One region of the Dongia rigui genome, then DNA from elsewhere that is predicted to be linked to it. Evidence: riboswitches for the same ligand, from Rfam matches in the RefSeq annotation. Region 1 holds a riboswitch; the other holds the start of a gene.
The links. A riboswitch is a leader RNA that binds a small molecule or an ion and turns the genes downstream of it on or off. The one in region 1 is predicted to bind glycine.
Positions count from the first base shown of each region.

Region 2: another riboswitch for glycine. It lies ahead of SMD31_RS13555 (glutamine synthetase family protein); the one in region 1 lies ahead of gcvT (glycine cleavage system aminomethyltransferase GcvT).

Region 1 covers NZ_JAXCLX010000001.1:1,256,253-1,265,591, forward strand. The annotation lists gene SMD31_RS05660 (cysteine hydrolase family protein) at 23-580, opposite strand; gene rnhA (ribonuclease HI) at 597-1,034, opposite strand; gene SMD31_RS05670 (homoserine kinase) at 1,031-1,990, opposite strand; gene ispH (4-hydroxy-3-methylbut-2-enyl diphosphate reductase) at 2,009-2,953, opposite strand; gene SMD31_RS05680 (CDGSH iron-sulfur domain-containing protein) at 3,187-3,435, shown strand; gene SMD31_RS05685 (hypothetical protein) at 3,468-4,022, shown strand; glycine riboswitch at 4,122-4,228, shown strand; glycine riboswitch at 4,232-4,357, shown strand; gene gcvT (glycine cleavage system aminomethyltransferase GcvT) at 4,423-5,565, shown strand; gene gcvH (glycine cleavage system protein GcvH) at 5,641-6,018, shown strand; gene gcvPA (aminomethyl-transferring glycine dehydrogenase subunit GcvPA) at 6,036-7,382, shown strand; gene gcvPB (aminomethyl-transferring glycine dehydrogenase subunit GcvPB) at 7,379-8,896, shown strand; gene SMD31_RS05710 (helix-turn-helix domain-containing protein) at 8,948-9,339, opposite strand, start outside.
Region 2 covers NZ_JAXCLX010000002.1:436,468-445,806, reverse strand. The annotation lists gene SMD31_RS13570 (4-hydroxyphenylacetate 3-hydroxylase family protein) at 1-830, opposite strand, end outside; gene SMD31_RS13565 (LysR family transcriptional regulator) at 950-1,855, shown strand; gene SMD31_RS13560 (amino acid permease) at 2,226-3,728, shown strand; glycine riboswitch at 3,838-3,935, shown strand; gene SMD31_RS13555 (glutamine synthetase family protein) at 4,175-5,548, shown strand; gene SMD31_RS13550 (aldehyde dehydrogenase family protein) at 5,625-7,016, shown strand; gene SMD31_RS13545 (NAD(P)/FAD-dependent oxidoreductase) at 7,221-8,576, shown strand; gene SMD31_RS13540 (NAD(P)/FAD-dependent oxidoreductase) at 8,573-9,339, shown strand, end outside.

The DNA.
Region 1 (9,339 bases):
GGAGGGTTAGGGAGAGGGGGCGTCAGAACGCGATCTCGGCCGCCTTCTTGACACTGACCGCCTTCGGCCCGGCGTCGAAGCCATCGAGCAACATGTTGTGATGAGCGATGATCTGGTCGTAGGTGAGAGCACCCCTGTCACCCGTCATATGCCCATCGCTGATCAGCGTCACGTCATAGCCCATAGTCACGGCACGCCGCGTCGTGGTGTCGACGCAATACTGCGTCATGCAGCCACCCACCACCAGATGCGTGATGCCGCGCTTTTGCAGTTCGTCCTGCAGACTGGTTTCATAGAATGAATCGCAGGCTGTCTTGTGGACCAGCGCCTCGCCCGGCAACGGCGCAATCTCCGGTCGCAGCTCCCAGCCCGGCAGGCCTTTGGCGAGGCGATGATCGCCCTGGTCATTGTGCTGCACGACGACGACGGGCACGCCTGCTTTACGCGCCTTCTCCTGCAGATCATGGAGGCGGCCCACGACGACATCGAGCGCCCGGTCGAGAACGGGCTGGCGGTCCGGCGCTCCGGCGCCGGCGAGGATCGCCTTCTGCACGTCGATAATCAGCAAGGCGGTCGTCATCGGCAGCTCCTATCTCTCAGCGCGGAATGGCACCACGCGCGAGCGCATCGGCGCGCTCATTTTCGTCATGGCCGGCATGGCCCTTGACCCAGATCCATTCGATTTTATGACCTTTCAGCGCCGCGTCCAGACGCTGCCACAGATCGACATTCTTCACGGGTTTTTTGTCGGCCGTCTTCCAGCCGTTCTTCTTCCAGCCATGGATCCAGGCGGTGATGCCGTTCTTCACATATTGGCTGTCGGTATGGATGCGCACATTGACGGCACTTTTCAGTGCCTCGAGCGCCGCGATGGCCGCCATCAATTCCATGCGGTTGTTGGTCGTGGCCGGCTCGCCGCCCGAAAGTTCCTTCTCGGTCGTACCATAGCGCAGGATGGCCCCCCAGCCGCCCGGGCCGGGATTGCCGCTGCAGGCACCGTCGGTGAAGACATCAACCGTCTTGAGATCGGTCATAGGCCGTAGGCGGCGACGCTTTTCGCCTGCTGATGGAAGCGGAGCTTCTTCAAATATTCGAGCGGATCCTTGGGACTGACGAAGGCGCCCGGGGGGTGATTGAGCCAATCATAGAGGCGTGTCAGCAGGAAGCGCAGGGCGCCGCCGCGCGCCAATACCGGCATCGCCGCCAGCTCGGCCTCCGGCAGAGGCCGCAACTTGGCATAGCTCTCGATCATCAGCTTCGCCTTCGTGACATTGAACTCACCCTTCTGCTCGAAGCACCAGGCATTGAGGCAGATGGCGACGTCGTAGACGAGGAAGTCGGTGCAGGCGAAATAGAAATCGATGAGGCCCGAGAGCCGGTCGCCAAGGAAGAAGACATTGTCGGGGAAGAGATCGGCATGGATGACGCCGACCTCGAGATCCTGCGGCCAGTTCTTCTCCAAGAACGCCAACTCGTCCTGGATGGTGTCGGCCAGACCCGGCGAAACTTCGTCAGCCCGGTCCTTGGTGTTGGCAACCAAGGTGCGCCAGCCGGCGAGCGACAGGTTGTTCGGCCGCTTCAGGGCGAAATCGCGGCCCTTGATGTGGAGATCGGCCATGGCGCCGCCGAGCAATTGGCAATGGCGCTCGGTCGGACGGCGCGGCCACATGCCCTCAAGAAACGAGATGATCGCCGCCGGCCGGCCGCACAGCTCGCGTAAGGCTTCCCCATCCCTGGCCTTGATCGGCGTCGGGCAGCTCAACCCCTTGGCGGCCAGATGCTCCATCAACCCCAGGAAGAACGGCAGATCAGAGCGGTTCACTCGCTTCTCATAAAGGGTCAGGATGTAGCTGCCCTTGGTCGTGCGCATGAGGAAGTTCGAATTCTCGACGCCCTCGGCAATCCCCTTGCAGGAAACAACCTCACCGATGTCATAGGCTTTGACGAAGGCTGCAAGCTCCCCATCCGGCACTTCGGTATAAACAGCCATGGTGATGTTCCGGATTGGTTAGGCGGTGAGAGCGCGGGGCAGCTTGAAATGCGTCGTCTCGGTCGTGACCGAAACCTCGTCGGTGTCGATGTCATAGCGGTCGCGCAGGGCACCGATCACTTCCTGCACCAGAATCTCCGGCGCCGAGGCGCCTGCCGTGATGCCGACCGTCTTGACGCCATCGAACCAGGACCAGTCGATCTCGGCGGCCTTCTGCACCAGATGGGCCTCCGGGCAGCCGGCGACACGCGCCACCTCGACCAGACGGCGGGAATTCGACGAGTTCGGCGCACCGATCACCAGCATCAAATCGCATTTCTCGGCGATGGCTTTGACGGCCTGCTGGCGGTTGGTGGTGGCGTAGCAGATGTCTTCCTTGCGCGGTCCGTGGATGTCCGGGAAACGGCGCTTCAGCACGGCGATGATGCCGATCGTATCGTCGATCGACAGCGTGGTCTGCGTGATGAAGGCAAGATTACGCGGGTCCTTCACCTCGATCTTTTCAGCGTCTTCGGCTGTCTCGACCAGCGACACCGCGCCCTCGGGCAATTGGCCGATGGTACCGATCACTTCCGGATGGCCGGCATGGCCGATGAGGATGATGTGCTGGCCGGTGGCATAATGCCCTTCCGCCTCGCGGTGCACCTTGGAGACCAGCGGGCAAGTGGCATCGAGATACATGAGCTCGCGCCGCTCGGCATCTTCCGGCACGGATTTCGGGACGCCATGGGCCGAGAACACGACCGGGAACTTGCCCGGAATTTCGTCCAGCTCCTCGACGAAGACGGCGCCCTTCTTTTCCAGCGCCTCGACCACATGACGATTGTGGACGATTTCGTGGCGCACATAGACCGGGGCGCCATAGCGCTCCAAAGCCCGCTCGACGATCTGGATGGCACGGTCCACGCCCGCACAGAAGCCACGGGGGGCGGCCAGATAGACGGTCAGCTTGCTTTTGCTCATCGACAGGCCCAGTAGCGGGTGGGTTTGGCTGGTGAATGTGCCTGGAATATAGGGTTTTCGGTTTGCCGTGCAATGCCAAAGGGCGGAATGAAGCCATCGAATTCCCGCACGCCACAGCCGGGTCGCCGTCTTGTCGAAGGCCGGCCGCTCATTTAAAGTCGTCCAACAGGGTTAATTTGGTCGAGATATGGCGCGCCGTCACGGAGCGACCGGTTTGGACCGCTTGAGGGGAAATGGCCAAGATGACGGATCCGCAGATCGCGCAGAAAGCGCCGTTCAAGATCGATGTCGAAGCTGGCAAATCCTATTTCTGGTGCGCCTGTGGGCGCAGCCAAAAGCAGCCTTTTTGCGACGGCTCGCATAAAGGCACCGGCCTCAGCCCCATCAAATTCGACGCCACTGCAGCCAAGGCCGTGTTTTTCTGCGGCTGCAAGCATTCCCAGAAAGCACCGCTTTGCGACGGCACGCACGCGAATCTCTGAACAGCGGCACCGGTCGCACGGAAAGGATGACGATGAACTCGATGAGCACATTGGGGCGCAATCTTCTTGGCCTCATGGGCGCCGGCTTGTTGCTGAGCGCCTGTGTGGACCCGATTGCACAACAATCGCGCCCCTGCCCGATGGTCAAGGTGATCCAGGACGCGGCCTATCTCACCCGCTTTGCCGGCGAGGCCGAGGATCTCGCTGAGACGTCGTTCGAGGCGCGCATCGGGCGATCGAAGTCCTTTTGCACTTATGTGATCAACACGGACACCGGCGAGACGACGATCCGCAGCGAACTCAGCATCGAATTCGCAGCCTCGCGCGGGCCTAAGAATCCGGACAGTGCCGCCAAGTTCAACTACTGGGTTCGCGTGGTGGGGCCTGGCAACAGCCAGCTTTCCAGTCAGACTTTGGATGTCGAAATCCCATTCACCGCGGCCAAGGTGCAGGCGACGGCGCAGGACCAGGTCAATATCCTGACCCCCCTCAAGAAGGGTGAGACCGGCGATTTTTATCGCATCTATATCGGCCTCGCGGTCAACGAGAAAGAGCTCGACTACAACCGGCGCAATCCCCAGTTCTGACGCTCCAGGCCCGGCCGCGTAGCGACTCGGTATGCCGCATCTGCACATAAAAATGCCGCTTGACGGATAGTCGCGCACAGGCCCATGTTGCGCGCGGCAAAACCCGTCGTCGGGAGAGACCTCGCCCCAGCCAGAGTGACTGGGGTCAGGCGCCGAAGGAGCAACCGCCCCCGGAAACTCTCAGGCAAAAGGACCGACACGGGGAAAAACTCTGGAAAGCGGATGGCCCCACACCTGGGCTTCATCCCACCGAAGGAGTAAACCGCCAGCCTTGATCGGCGCGCCTCGTCGCGCGCCAGGGCCGACGGCCAATCTCTCAGGTCCCGAAGACAGAGGGGGGTCGCGCGGGTAACGGAAACGTTGCCCGGTCGCGGTCGCCATTCGTCGGAGGGTTCATCTCTTGAGTTCCGGTTCCGGGGTCGACGCACCCCTTCTCGTCACTGCCCTGCATGATCTTCACATCGCCTTGGGCGCCAAAATGGTGCCCTTTGCCGGATACGACATGCCCGTGCAGTACCCGGCCGGGATCCTGGCCGAGCATCTCCACACCCGCGCTGGCGCAGGCCTGTTCGACGTTTCGCATATGGGCCAGATCCGCATCCGTGCCGAGAGTTTTGCGGCAGCGGCCGCAGCGGTCGAGCGCCTGTGTCCAGCGGACTTCCAGGCCCTGAAGCCCGGCCAGCAGCGCTACAGCTTCTTCACCGATAACAGCGGCGGCATCCTCGACGACCTCATGGTCACGCGCCTGGGCGCCGGCGACGACCGCGATCACTTGTTCATGGTCGTGAATGCCGGCTGCAAGGATTCCGACATCGCGCATCTCAAGGCCAATCTCGGCGCGCGCTGCGAGATTGAGGTGCTTGCCGACCGCTCCCTCGTCGCGCTGCAAGGACCGCTGGCGGCGGCCGTCTTCGCGCGGCTTGCACCGGACAGCGCCAAGCTGAAATTCATGAACGGTGCGGCGCTGAAGGCTGCAGGATTTGACGTCATCGCCACGCGCTCCGGCTATACCGGCGAAGATGGTTTCGAGATCTCGGTCGCCAATGCCGATATCGCGGCCTTTGCCAAGAAACTGCTGGATGAGCCGGAAGTAAATCCGATCGGTCTTGGTGCGCGCGATTCGCTGCGGCTTGAAGCCGGGCTCTGCCTTTACGGCAACGACATCACGGAAAAAACCAACCCAGTCGAGGCCGGCCTTGTCTGGGCGATGCAGAAGCGCCGCCGCGAGGAAGGCGGCTTCCCCGGCGCCGGCATCATCCAGCGCCAGCTCGCCGAAGGCCCGTCGCGCTTGCGTGTCGGCATCCTGCCGGAAGGGAAAGCCCCGGCCCGCGCCCATACCGAGATCACCGATGCGGGCGGCCGCGTCATTGGCGAGATCACCTCGGGCGGCTTCGGTCCGTCGCTGGGGGCGCCGCTTGCCATGGGCTATGTCGAAAAGGCCCATGCCACGATCGGCACGAGCGTCAATCTGATGGTCCGCGGCAAGGCATTGCCGGCGAAAATCGCCGCCATGCCTTTCGTCGCCCATCGTTATCAGCGCTGACCCGTCGTGGTCAGCTTCACCGGAGAGAGGCGCGACGATCCGTCGAAGCGCCGCAACAAAAACGAGGAGAGTTTCATGAGCGGCATTCGCTTTTCGAAGGATCATGAATGGGTGAAGGTCGACGGTGATGTCGCCACCATCGGCATCAGCCCCTATGCCCAGGAACAGCTGGGTGATGTCGTTTTCGTCGACCTGCCGGCCATCGGCAAGAAGGTCGAGAAGGGCAAGGAACTGGCCGTGGTCGAATCCGTGAAGGCGGCCAGCGAAGTCTACGCCCCGGTTTCCGGCGAAGTGGTCGAAGTGAACGATGCATTGGGCGATGCACCCGGCACCGTCAATGAAGACGCGCTCGGCAAAGGCTGGTTCGCCAAGGTGAAGATGTCGAACAAGGCCGAGCTCGACGGCTTGATGGACGACGCCGCCTACAAGACCTTCTGTGCCAATTCACATTAACTGGGGACTGCACTGACATGCGCTATTTGCCGATGACCGAGGTCGATCGCCAGGCGATGCTGGCGAAGATCGGCGTTCCCTCGGTCGAAAGTCTTTATGCCGACGTGCCGAATGGCGCGCTGCAGAAGGCGCCCATCGCCGGCCTCTCCAACCACATGGCGGAAATGGAGGTCGAACGCTTCATCGGCGCCATGGCCAGGAAGAATGTCGGCACCAATGATGTACCGAGCTTCCTCGGCGCCGGCGCCTATCGCCATCATGTCCCAGCCTCGGTCGACCATCTGATCCAGCGCGGGGAATTTCTCACCTCCTATACGCCCTACCAGCCGGAAGTGGCTCAAGGGACGCTGCAATACCTGTTCGAGTTCCAGACGCAGGTAGCCCTCCTTACCGGCATGGATGTCGCCAACGCCTCGATGTATGACGGCGCCACCTCGACCACCGAGGCCGTCGCCATGGCGAACCGCGTCACACGCCGGAAAAAGGCGATCCTCTCCGGCGGGCTGCACCCGCATTACCGCGAAGTCGTCGAAACCCATGGCCGCCACACCGGCTTCGAGACCGTCTCGGCGCCGCTCGATGCAACGGGCAAGGAAGACCTCGGGCAACTGCTCGGCCCAGACGTCTCCTGCGTCGTCGTGCAGAATCCAAGCTTCTTCGGCCATGTCCACGACCTCAAGGCCCTCGCCGATGCCGTCCATGCGGCTGGCGCGCTCCTCATCGTCGTGGTGACCGAAATTGTCTCGCTGGGCCTCATCACCCCGCCCGGCGAAATGGGCGCCGATATCGTGACCGCGGAAGGCCAGTCGATCGGCAATCCGCTGGGCTTCGGTGGTCCCTATGTCGGCCTCTTCGCGGCACGTGAAAAATTCCTGCGCCAGATGCCGGGCCGCCTTGCCGGTCAGACCGTCGATGTCGACGGGCGACGCGGTTGGGTGCTGACGCTCTCCACCCGCGAACAGCATATCCGGCGCGAGAAGGCCACCAGCAATATCTGCACCAATTCCGGCCTTTGCGCCTTGGCCTTCACCATTCACATGTCGCTGCTCGGTGAAACGGGGCTCAACCATCTGGCGCGCCTCAACCACGCCTATGCCAGTGTGCTGGCCGACCGCCTTGCCGCCATTCCCGGCGTGAAGCTCATCAATGATAGCTTCTTCAACGAGTTCACATTGCAATTGCCCAAGCCGGCGATCTCCGTTGTCGAGGCCTTGGCGCAGCGCCGCATCCTCGGCGGCGTCCCGGTGGCGCGCCTCGTCAACGACAAGGCGGCGGAGAATCTGCTGCTCGTCGCCGCAACCGAGCTCACCACCGAGGCCGAAATGGATGCCCTCGAGGCCGGCCTGAAAGAGGTCCTGAAATGACCACACCCAATCCCCTCACCAACACCATCTCCGGCAATCGCGGTCTGCAGATCGAAGAGCCGTTGATCTTCGAGATGGACGCCCCGGGTCGTTCCGGCGTCGATCTGCCGGCGATCCCCACGCATAAGGAACGCTTAGGGGGAATGAAGCGCAAAGGCGAGGTCGGCCTGCCGGGCTTGGGCGAAAGCCAGGTCGTGCGCCACTACACCAAGCTCAGCCAGAAGAACTATGCGATCGACATGTCGGTCTATCCGCTGGGCTCGTGCACGATGAAGCACAACCCGCGCCTTAATGAGAAGATCGCGCGACTTCCCGGTATTGCCGATCTCCACCCGATGCAGCCGGTCTCCACCGTGCAGGGCGCCTTGGAGATCATCGATACGCTGGCGCATTGGCTGAAAACGCTGACCGGGATGCCGGCCGTCGCCATGTCGCCCGCGGCCGGCGCTCATGGCGAACTCTGCGGTATGCTGACCATCCGCGCCGCGCATCTGGCGAAGGGTGATGCCAGAAAGCGCATCCTGGTACCGGAATCGGCCCATGGGACCAACCCCGCGACGGCAGCATCGATCGGCTATGACGTCGATCCGGTGCCGGCCGATGACCGTGGCCGCGTCGATCTTGCGGCCTTCAAGGCCAAGCTGGGTCCCGATGTCGCCGGCACCATGATCACCAACCCCAACACCTGCGGCCTGTTCGAGAACGACATCATCGACATCGCCGATGCGATCCACGGGGCCGGTGGCTACTTCTATTGCGACGGCGCCAATTTCAACGCCATCGTCGGCCGCGTGCGACCGGGTGATCTCGGCGTCGATGCGATGCATATCAATCTGCACAAGACCTTCTCGACGCCCCATGGCGGCGGCGGTCCGGGTGCGGGGCCCGTCGTCCTCTCGGAAGCCCTCGCCCCTTACGCGCCGATCCCATACGTGACGCATGGCAAGAACGGCTTCGACCTCGTGGAGCATGACGCCAGCGGTACGTCTTTCGGGCGCCTGAAAGGCTTCCACGGCCAGATGGGCATGTTCACCCGCGCCCTCTCCTACATCCTCAGCCATGGCGCCGATGGCTTGCGCCAGGTCTCAGGGGATGCGGTCTTGAACGCCAATTACCTGCAGGCCACTTTGCGCAGCGACCTCACCGCCGCCTTCCCCGGCACCTGCATGCATGAGGCGCTGTTCAATGACGACTTCCTGGAAGGGACCGGTGTCACCACGCTCGATTTTGCCAAGGCGATGATCGACGAGGGCTATCACCCGATGACCATGTATTTCCCGCTGGTCGTTCATGGCGCGCTGCTGATGGAGCCCACCGAGACCGAGAGCAAGATCGGCCTCGATCGTTATATCGAGGTGGTGCAGGGTCTGGCACGCCGGGCCAAGGGTGGCGACGCCGCCTATTTCCAGGGCGCTCCCTACCACACGCCGCGCCGGCGCCTCGACGAAACCCTGGCCGCCCGCCAGCCGATCCTGCGCTGGAAGCCGGAACAGGCGAAGAAAGCGGCAGAGTAATCTTGTCTGTCGCTGAGAACGCCTTCCCTTGCCGAGGTGAGGGGAGGCGTTTTAGTTTGCGGTCTTGCGGAACTGCCGCGGCGACACGCCGAACATGTCGCGGAAGCTGCGGCTGAAATGGGCCGCGTCGCTGAAGCCGTGGGCAAAGGCGATTTCCGATATGCGCGCGGTTGGCCGCGCCAGCAGGTCGTCGCGGCAGCGTTGCAAACGCTGCTGCCAGATCCAGCGTTCGACGGTGTGTCCGCCCGACTGGAACAGCCGGTGCAGCTGCCGCTCCGAAATCCCAGCAGCCCGGGCGATATCGTCTGGCCGCAGATCCGGATCGGCCAGATTTTGCAGGATGAAATCCTGAATGCGCCGCCGCATGGCGCGGTGATAGCCGCCATCGGCATCGTCTTCGACCGCGCTCAGCGAGGTGGCAAGGAGGTCGAGCGTCGCACGGA
Region 2 (9,339 bases), on a different contig from region 1:
GCTGCCTTGGTATGGCGATAGAACAGCACGTTTTCCCACGGGATCAGCACGTCGTCGAACACCAGCAGCGTGTCGACCTCGTCCACGCGGTTGGAAAGCGGATAATCGTCGGCCGAGGCGCGCCCGGTGAAACCGGAGCGGCAGATATGCTTCAAGCCCGGCGCACCCATGTCGCAGATGAACCCCAGGGCGTAATCGCTGAGCTTGTCATCGCCCCAATTGGCAATGGTGGGCTTGACGAAGGCCTGGTTGGCGTAAGCCGCGGCGGTTTCATACTTGGCGCCGCGCACGATGATGCCCTTGTCGGTCTCCTTCACCAGATGCAGCAGCATGTCCGGGTCCTGGTCCTGCGGCCGCTTGGAACGGTCGCCCTTGGGATCGGTATTGGCCGAGACATGGAAGGTGTCGGAATTGAGGACGTGCTGGATATGGTGCTCGATATTCTTCGAGAATTGCGGATCGACCTCGTTGAGGATGTCGCGGCCGTCATAAAGCGACCACATCTCGCCCACCGTCTCGTCACCGACGCGCACGGCATAGCCCCTGATGTCGCGCATGACGGCGTCGATGGCACGGCGCTTGGCATGCCAATCTTCCTGGGTATGCGGCAGCTTGTAGCCGATGCAGTTTTCCTGGCCCGTCGTCTCGTCGCGATAGGACATGACCGCTTTGGTCTTCTCCTCATGCGCCATGTCATAGATACGGGCGCGCACGTCGACGATCGGCTTGAAGGCCGGATGCGTCGTCACATCCTTTACCTTCTCGCCATTGATCCAGATCTGCCGGCCGTCCTTCAGACTGTCGCGGTATTGGGCCCCGGTGCGCAGCATTGATGGTCTCCCCCTGTCCGGCGCCGATCATTGGCATGCATCCAATTCGCAACCATCTTGCCCGGCGACGCCGGCAGTGAGAAAATATTATTATCATTCGATTTGGATCGGATTTACCAATGCCGTTCACCTTGAAGCAGCTGCGCTATTTCGTGGCGACCGCCGAAACCGGGTCCGTCACCCTGGCGGCACAGCGGGTCAACATCTCCCAGCCCTCGGTTTCAGCGGCGATTGCCGAGTTGGAGAGCCGCTTTGGCGTCGATCTGTTCGTGCGCCACCATGCCCAGGGGTTGAGCCTCACCGCGGCGGGCCGCGAGCTTCTGACCGACGCCAAGAGCCTCCTCGAACATGCCGACGATGTGCGCCAGGGCGCCATGGGGTTGGGCCAAGATGTGGCGGGCGAGCTCCACATCGGCTGCTTTCAAACGGTGGCGCCACTGGTGCTGCCGCGCCTCATCGGCACCCTATCGACACATCATCCCGAGATCAGCGTGAAGCCGCATGAACATCATGTGCAAGGGGTGCTCGACGGGTTGCGCGCCGGCGAATTCGAATTCGCCCTCACCTATGACCTCGGCCTCGATGATGACCTCGAGTTCGAGACGCTGACCGAAGTGCCGTTGCATTGCATCCTTGCCAAGGGCCATCCGCTCGCCAAACAGAAGGCGGTGGCCATCGCCGATCTCATCGCCTACCCGATGGTGCTCCTGGGCCTCCCCCACAGCCGCGATTATTTCCTCTCCATCATCTATGGCTTAGGCCTGCAGCCGCGCGTCGCCTATGAGACGCCGAATTTCGAGATGGTGCGCGGGCTGGTCGCCAATTCCGATGCCTTCGCCATCATGCATTCGCGGCCCAGCAGCGAATGGTCGCTGGATGGAAGACGTCTCGTCTTCCTGCCCATCAAAGAGAAGCTGCGCCCGACCCGGCTGGGCCTTGTGCGCCTGAAGAAGCTGCGGCCGACCAAGCGCGCAGCTGCCTTTGCCGAATTGTGCCGCCAGCATTTCGCCCGCGAACGTGGTTAAGGAAGGTTTTCATTCGCGCCAAGACCGTCTTACGCGCCAATCGCAGCATTAGTAGGACAAAAGGCCGACACCCCAGCAACTTGCGCAGCCGGTCAATTCGCGGATGCAAAACGCGTATCCCATCGTATTGAATCGGCAGCAAAAGTTAACGCCATCTTTACATTTTCATCATGCGGCGCATACTTCGCACCATCCGATTGGCGGGAAATCGACCATTGAGTCGGAAAACACGGCCCCACCCATCCGGAGGGGGTCTGGTCCATGCAGAGCCAACGGCAGGGGAAATGCCGCTGCGTCGGACCGCAAACTGAGGGGGTTATCAATGTCTGTGCCTAGTCATCATGACGAGGACGTAAAAGTCCTCCACTCCATGGGATATTCCCAGGAGCTGTCCCGCCGCATGGGCGGGTTCCAGAACTTCGCGATCTCGTTCTCCATCATCTGCATCCTCGCCGGCGGTATCGGCGCCTACACGGTCGCTTTCGGCGCGGCCGGCGGCGGCTCGATCGGCATCGGCTGGCTGGTCGGTTCTTTCTTTGCGTTGGTCGTCGCTGCGGCGATGGGCCAGATCGCCTCGGCTTATCCGACGGCGGGCGGCCTCTACCACTGGGGTTCGATCCTTGGCGGCCGCGGCTGGGGCTGGGCGACAGCCTGGATCAATCTGATTGGTCTCCTCTTCGTTGTCTCTTCCGTCAATTACGGCGTCTATCTTCTGGCCCGCGATCTCATCTTCGTCGGCATCTTCGGTGCCGATGGCGCGAGCTTCACGGGGACACATCTGCTGATCGCGGTCGTGCTGATTACGCTCAGCCAGGCCGTGCTCAATTATTTCGGCATCAAGGTCACCACGATCCTGACCGATTTTTCGGGCTATCTCATCCTCGGCGTTACGGTGATCCTGATCGGGAGCTTCCTCTTCGGCTCATCCGTGCCGCTCGATTTCTCGCGCATCGTGACCTTTACCAACAACACCGGTGATCCCGGCGCTGGTACATGGCCGGCCACGGGCAGCCTGTTCTTTGCCTTTGTGCTGGGCCTGCTGCATGTCTGCTACACCATCACTGGTTTCGACGCGTCGGCTCATACTGCCGAAGAAACCCGTGATGCGCAGCGTGCCGTTCCGCGCGGTATGCTGACCTCCGTGTTCTGGTCTGCTGTGTTCGGCTGGGTGCTGGTGGTTGCCATCCTGCTCGCCATGCCGGATGTCACCGAAGGCGCCAAGCAGGGCTGGTCGGTGTTCTACTGGACCCTGGAATCGACCACGGTTCCCGCGGGCCTCAAGAGCGCTCTGGGTGTCGGCATCGTGCTGTCGAACTATCTTTGCGCCCTGGCAGGCATGACCTCGCTCTCGCGCATGATCTACGCGTTCGCGCGTGACGGCGGCATTCCGGGCGCGTCGAAGTTCCTGCGTCAGGTCAGCCCGACCCACCGCACACCTGGTCCGGCCATCTGGGTTGGTGCAATCCTCTGCATCATTCTGGGTTACGTTGCCGGCGCCGATGCCAACGCCTACATCATTCTGGCGTCGGGTTGCGCAGTGTTCCTCTATGTCTCCTACATGATGCCGATTGCCGCTGGCCTCCTGGCTGAAGGCAAGAGCTGGACCAAGAAGGGTCCGTTCAACCTCGGCATCTGGTCGAAGCCGATTGCTGTCGTCGCCATCATCGGCGCCGCCGTACTCGCCTTTGTCGGCTTCCAGGAACCGTATCAGCTGGTTGGCCAGTTCCTCGCCGCAGTCATCGTGTTGTTGATTGTGGTCTGGTTCGCCTTCGAAAAGAGCCGGTTCCCCGGTCCGCCGCTCACGGAAGCCGACGTCAAAGCGCGTCAGGCGGAAATCGCCAAGGAAGAAGCGGCGATCGGTGGCGCTAGCTAATCTCCACAGCACTTCAACAAGCGATCTGGGGAGGCAGTGCAAACTGCCTCCCTTTTTCGTTTTTCAGCTTGACGTTTCAACGGGGCAATCACACACTCCGCGCGCATAATTCCCGACCTCGGGAGAGACTGGTATTCGTCAAGAATGCCGGCGCCGAAGGAGCAACCGCCCCCGGAAACTCTCAGGCAAAAGGACCAGGGTCGGACCCGTCATCTCTGGAAAGCAGGCGCCGGACGTCGTCGCCTCACCGACGGAGTAAACTGGTGCTCGACCAGTGAATCTCTCAGGTCTCAAGGACAGAGGGGGGCTGACCGGCAGGGACCATCCGCCGGCCGCTAGCCAACCCGACGTCGGGGAGCCGCTTTAAAACACCTTTCGCACGCATTGCCGCCGCTTTCCGCGCGGCCTAAATTCTATAAATCATCTCGAACAGGGGGTTCACAAAAATGCCGTTGAAACCGGAACAGGTTAAAACCGTCGCGCAGGCCAAGAAGATCGTCGAAGAGCGTGGCCTGACGCATATCAAGGTCGGCGTGTTCGATGGTGATGCCATCCTGCGCGGCAAGTACATGTCGAAGGCGAAGTTCTTCTCCGCCCTCGAAGGCGGCTTCGGTTTCTGCGACGTGGTGCTGGGCTGGGACAACCAGGACCAGTTGATCGACGGCCTCAACTATACCGGCTGGCACACCGCCTATCCCGACGCCTGGGCGCGCATTCTCCCTGAGACCTGCCGCGACCTGCCGATGGAAGACAACGGCCTGTTCTTCATCTGCGAATTCGTCAACAAGGCGGAAGAGATCTGCGCCCGCGGGACACTCCGCCGCGTGCTCGACCGCGCCGCGAAGATGGGCTTCGACGTCTATTCGGCACTCGAATTCGAATTCTTCATGTTCGACGAAACGCCCGAAAGCGTGCGCGAGAAGAACTACAAGAATCTGACGCCGATGACGCCGGGCTGGTTCGGCTATTCGGTCATCCGCAATTCGGTCTGGTCCGAGCTCTACCAGGACATTCTCGACATGTGCGAAAAGATGCGCATGCCGATCGAGGGCCTTCATACCGAGACCGGCCCGGGCGTCCTCGAGGCAGCGCTCGGCGTTTGCTCGGCCCTCGAAGCCGCCGACCGCGCTGCCCTCTTCAAGACCTTCATGAAGGTGCTGGCCCAGCGCCGCGGCCTGATGGCGACCTTCATGGCGAAATGGTCCAACTCCTATCCCGGCCAGTCGGGCCACATCCACATCTCGCTCAAAGGCAAGGATGGCAAGGCGGTCTTCCACGACCCGAAGAAGCCGCACAACATCTCGGACAAGATGCGCTGGTTCATCGGCGGTCAGCAGACCCTGATGCCGGAAGTGCTCGGCATGGTCTCGCCGACCGTCAACTCCTACTCGCGCCTCATCCCCGGCTTCTGGGCGCCGACCAACGCCACCTGGGGTATCGAAAACCGCACCTGTGCGCTCCGCGTCATCCCGGGTTCGGAAAAATCGCAGCGCGTCGAGTACCGCATCGCCGCCGCCGATTGTAACCCCTATCTGGCGCTCGCCGCGGCGATCGGTTCCGGCCTCTATGGCATCGAGCACAAGATCGAGCCGCAGGCCGCCATCGTCGGCAATTCCTATGAGATGAAGCACCCGGCCAAGCTCGACCTGCCGCAAACCCTGTGGGAAGCAGCGCAGCGCCTCCGCAAGTCGAAGGCCGCCCGCGACCTCTTCGGCGACGCCTTCGTCGAGCATCATGCCGGCACCCGCGAGCATGAGGAGCGCGAGTTCAGGAAGCACATCACCGATTGGGAACTGTCCCGCTATTTCGAAATCATCTGATCCGTCATCAAAGCGCCCGCGTCTTCAGGGGAAGATGCGGGCGCTGTTTCTTTTCTAAAACACCTGGAGGTTATCCATGGCCGCTACCCAGAAGACCATCTCGCCGATCGACAATTCCGTCTATGTCGAGCGCCCCTACAACACGCCGGCTGAGATCGCAGCGGCCCTGGCCACTGCCGCCAAGGCGCAGAAGGAATGGCGCCGCACGTCTCTGGCTGAGCGCGCCAAGATCATGAACCGCTTCGTCGACGAGTTCCTGAAGGACAAGGACAAGCACGCGACCGACATCACCCGCCAGATGGGCCGCCCGATCTCGCAGAGCCCTGGTGAAATGCGCGGCTTCGAAGAGCGCGCGCGTTTCATGATCAACCTGGCACCTGAAGCCCTGGCCGACGTCTCCTTCACCGACAAGCCGGGTTTTACCCGCGTCCTCCATCGCGAGCCGCTCGGCGTCGTCTTCATCGTGGCGCCCTGGAACTATCCCTATCTCACCTCCGTGAACGGCGTCGTCCCGGCGCTGATGGCGGGCAACGCGGTGATCCTGAAGCACTCGGCCCAAACGCCGATCTGTGCCGAGGATTTCCAGCAGGCGCTCGATGCCGCAGGCCTCCCCAAGGGTGTCTTCCAGACTCTCGTCCTTACCCATGACGACACGGCAAAAGTCATCGCCGCACCCGAGGTCGCCTATTGCAACTTCACCGGCTCGGTCAGTGGCGGCCATGCCGTGCAGCAGGCAGCGGTCGGCAAGTTCATGGGCCTCGGCCTCGAACTCGGCGGCAAGGACCCGGCCTATGTCCGCGCCGATGCCAATCTTCAGCATGCCGTCGAGAATCTCGTCGACGGCGCCATGTTCAATTCCGGCCAGTGCTGCTGCGCCATCGAGCGCATCTATGTGCATGAAAGCCTCTACGACAAATTCGTCGAGGGCTTCGTCGATCTCACCAAGGGCTACAAGCTCGGCAACCCGCTCGACACCGCCACCAATCTCGGGCCGATGGTGCGCACCTCGGCTGCCGAGTTCGTGCGCGGCCAGATCGCCGATGCGGTGAAGCATGGCGCCAAGGCGCTGATTGACACCAAGTCCTTCGCCGCCGACAAGCCAGGCACGCCCTATGTCGCCCCCCAGGTGCTGGTGAATGTCGATCATTCGATGTCGGTGATGTCCGAAGAAAGCTTCGGCCCGGTCATCGGCATCATGAAGGTGAAGAATGACGACGAAGCCGTGAAGCTGATGAACGACAGCAAATACGGCCTCACGGCGGCGCTGTGGACCATGGATGAGAAGGCCGCACGCCAGATCGGCAACGAGATCGAGACCGGCACGGTCTACATGAACCGCTGCGACTATCTCGACCCGGCGCTGGCCTGGGTCGGCGTCAAGGATTCCGGCCGCGGCGCCACATTATCGCGCGTCGGCTACGAGATGCTGACCCGGCCGAAGTCATTCCACTTCCGCACGCAGCTCTAAGCCGTCCCCCATCTCGTCATGCCCGGGCTTGACCCGGGCATCCACTCTCTCAACTGCACCAGTGGATCCCCGGGTCCCCGCCGACGCATGTCGGCATGCGCCGACAGGGCCCGGGGATGACTTTTTGTGGGGAGATGCAGGCGCGCGCGTGATTTTATTCTCCGTCCATGGCACACTCGCGCCCGGATCAGGGGACGACGACATTTGACCGATACCAATCATGCCCAAGTGGTAGTCATTGGCGGCGGGGTGGTGGGTTGCGCCATCTTCCGGCGTTTCGCCATGGCCGGCTTGCGGCCCGTGCTGCTGGAGGCCGGCGCCGATATCCTTTCTGGTGCCTCGAAGGCCAACAGCGCCCTCCTCCACACCGGCTTCGATGCACCGCACGGCTCGCTGGAACTCGCCTGCATGCAGCAGGGCTACCGGGAATATTTGAACATTCACGAGCGCCTCAATCTGCCGCTGGTGAAATCCGGCGCCATCGTCGTCGCCTGGAACGAGGAGCAGCTACAGAAACTGGACGACATTGTCGCCAAGGCACATGACAACAACGTCACTGACGTGACGCGGATTGATCGCGACCAGTTGCGCCGCATGGAGCCGCTGCTCTCGCCCAAGGCGCTGGCCGGTGTCCATGTGCCGGGCGAGCACATCATCGATCCCTGGTCGGCACCGCTCGCTTATGTCCATCAGGGCCTGGCCCATGGCGGCATCGTCTTGCGCAACTGCCGCGTCACCGGCGGAAGCTTCAACGGCACATGGCATCTGGAAACATCTGAGGGCGAGGTCACAGCCGACCTCGTCATCAATGCCGCCGGCAATCAAGGCGACATCATCGAGGCGATCAACCGCCCGGCACCGTTCAAGATCACGCCGCGCAAGGGCCAGTTCGTGGTCTTCGACAAGCCGGCCGCGCGCTTGGTGAAGGCCATCATCCTGCCCGTCCCAACCGAGCGCACCAAGGGCGTCGTCATCTGCCGCACGGCCTTTGGCAACGTGCTGGTCGGCCCCACGGCTGAGGACCAGGAGGACCGCGTTCACGCCTCGGTCGACCAGGAAGCCCTGCGCCAACTGGTCGCGCGCGGCATCGAGATGCTGCCCGGCCTCGCCACTGTCGATGTTAGCGCCGTCTATGCGGGCCTGCGCCCGGCGACCGAATTCAAGGACTACCAGATTACCGCGCAGCCGGATCGTCGCTGGATCACCGTCGCTGGCATCCGCTCGACCGGCCTCACCGGCGCCCTCGGCATTGCCCAGCATGTGGCGGGCCTTTATGCCGCGAGCTTCGGCCTCCTCACGGAGACCGAGCCGATCTGGACGCCGGTCCCCAATCTCTGCGAGGAATTGCCGCGCCCCTATCAGAGTCCGCTCGGCGCCGATATCGTCTGCCATTGCGAATGGGTGACGCGCGGCGAGATCGAGAACGCGCTATCGGGCGATTTCCCGGCAGGTGATGTCGGCGGCTTGAAGCGCCGCACCCGCGCGATGATGGGCCGTTGCCAGGGCTTCTATTGCAGCGCCCATGTCATGGCACTGGCGGATGGGAAGCTCGCGTCATGAAGACCCATGACGTCATCATCCTGGGCGCCGGCCCCGCCGGCCTCTCCGCCGCTGCGGAACTGAAGCGGCTCGGCCATCGCGACATCGTCATCCTCGATCGCGAGAGCCAGGGCGGCGGCATCCCGCGCCATTGCGGCCATACCGGCTATGGCCTGCTGCAATTCGGCCGCCTGATGACCGGCCCCGATTTTGCCAGGCGCCTGGTCGATCAGGTATCTGACCTCGACCTGCGCTTGGGGCACACGGTCTTGAAGTTGGAACCCAACGGTCGCATTCAGACGACGGGACCGAACGGCCCCGAAACCTTCCAGGCACAGAAAATTCTGCTGGCCTTCGGTGCCCGCGAAACGCCGCGCAGCGCGCGTCTCATTTCCGGCACGCGCCCCTGGGGCGTCATGAACACGGGCGCCTTGCAGCAATTCGCCTATCTCCATGGCAAGGCACCTTTCCAGCGCCCCATCATTATCGGCACCGAACTGGTCGCGTTCTCCAGCCTGCTCACCCTCGGCCATGTCGGCGTCAAAGCAGTGGCGATGCTGGAGCCTCGCGACCGCATCACGGCCTGGCGCCCGGGTGACTGGGTGGCGCGCATCGCCTTTGGCGTCCCCGTCCTCACCGGCTGCAGCGACCTCACCATCCTCGGCCAATCGCGCGTCGAAGGTGTGTCGTTCAAGCGCCACGGCCGGGAGCGCGTGCTGGAAGGCGACGGCATCATCTTCACCGGCCAGTTCCGGCCCGAAACCGGCCTGCTGACACAAAGTCA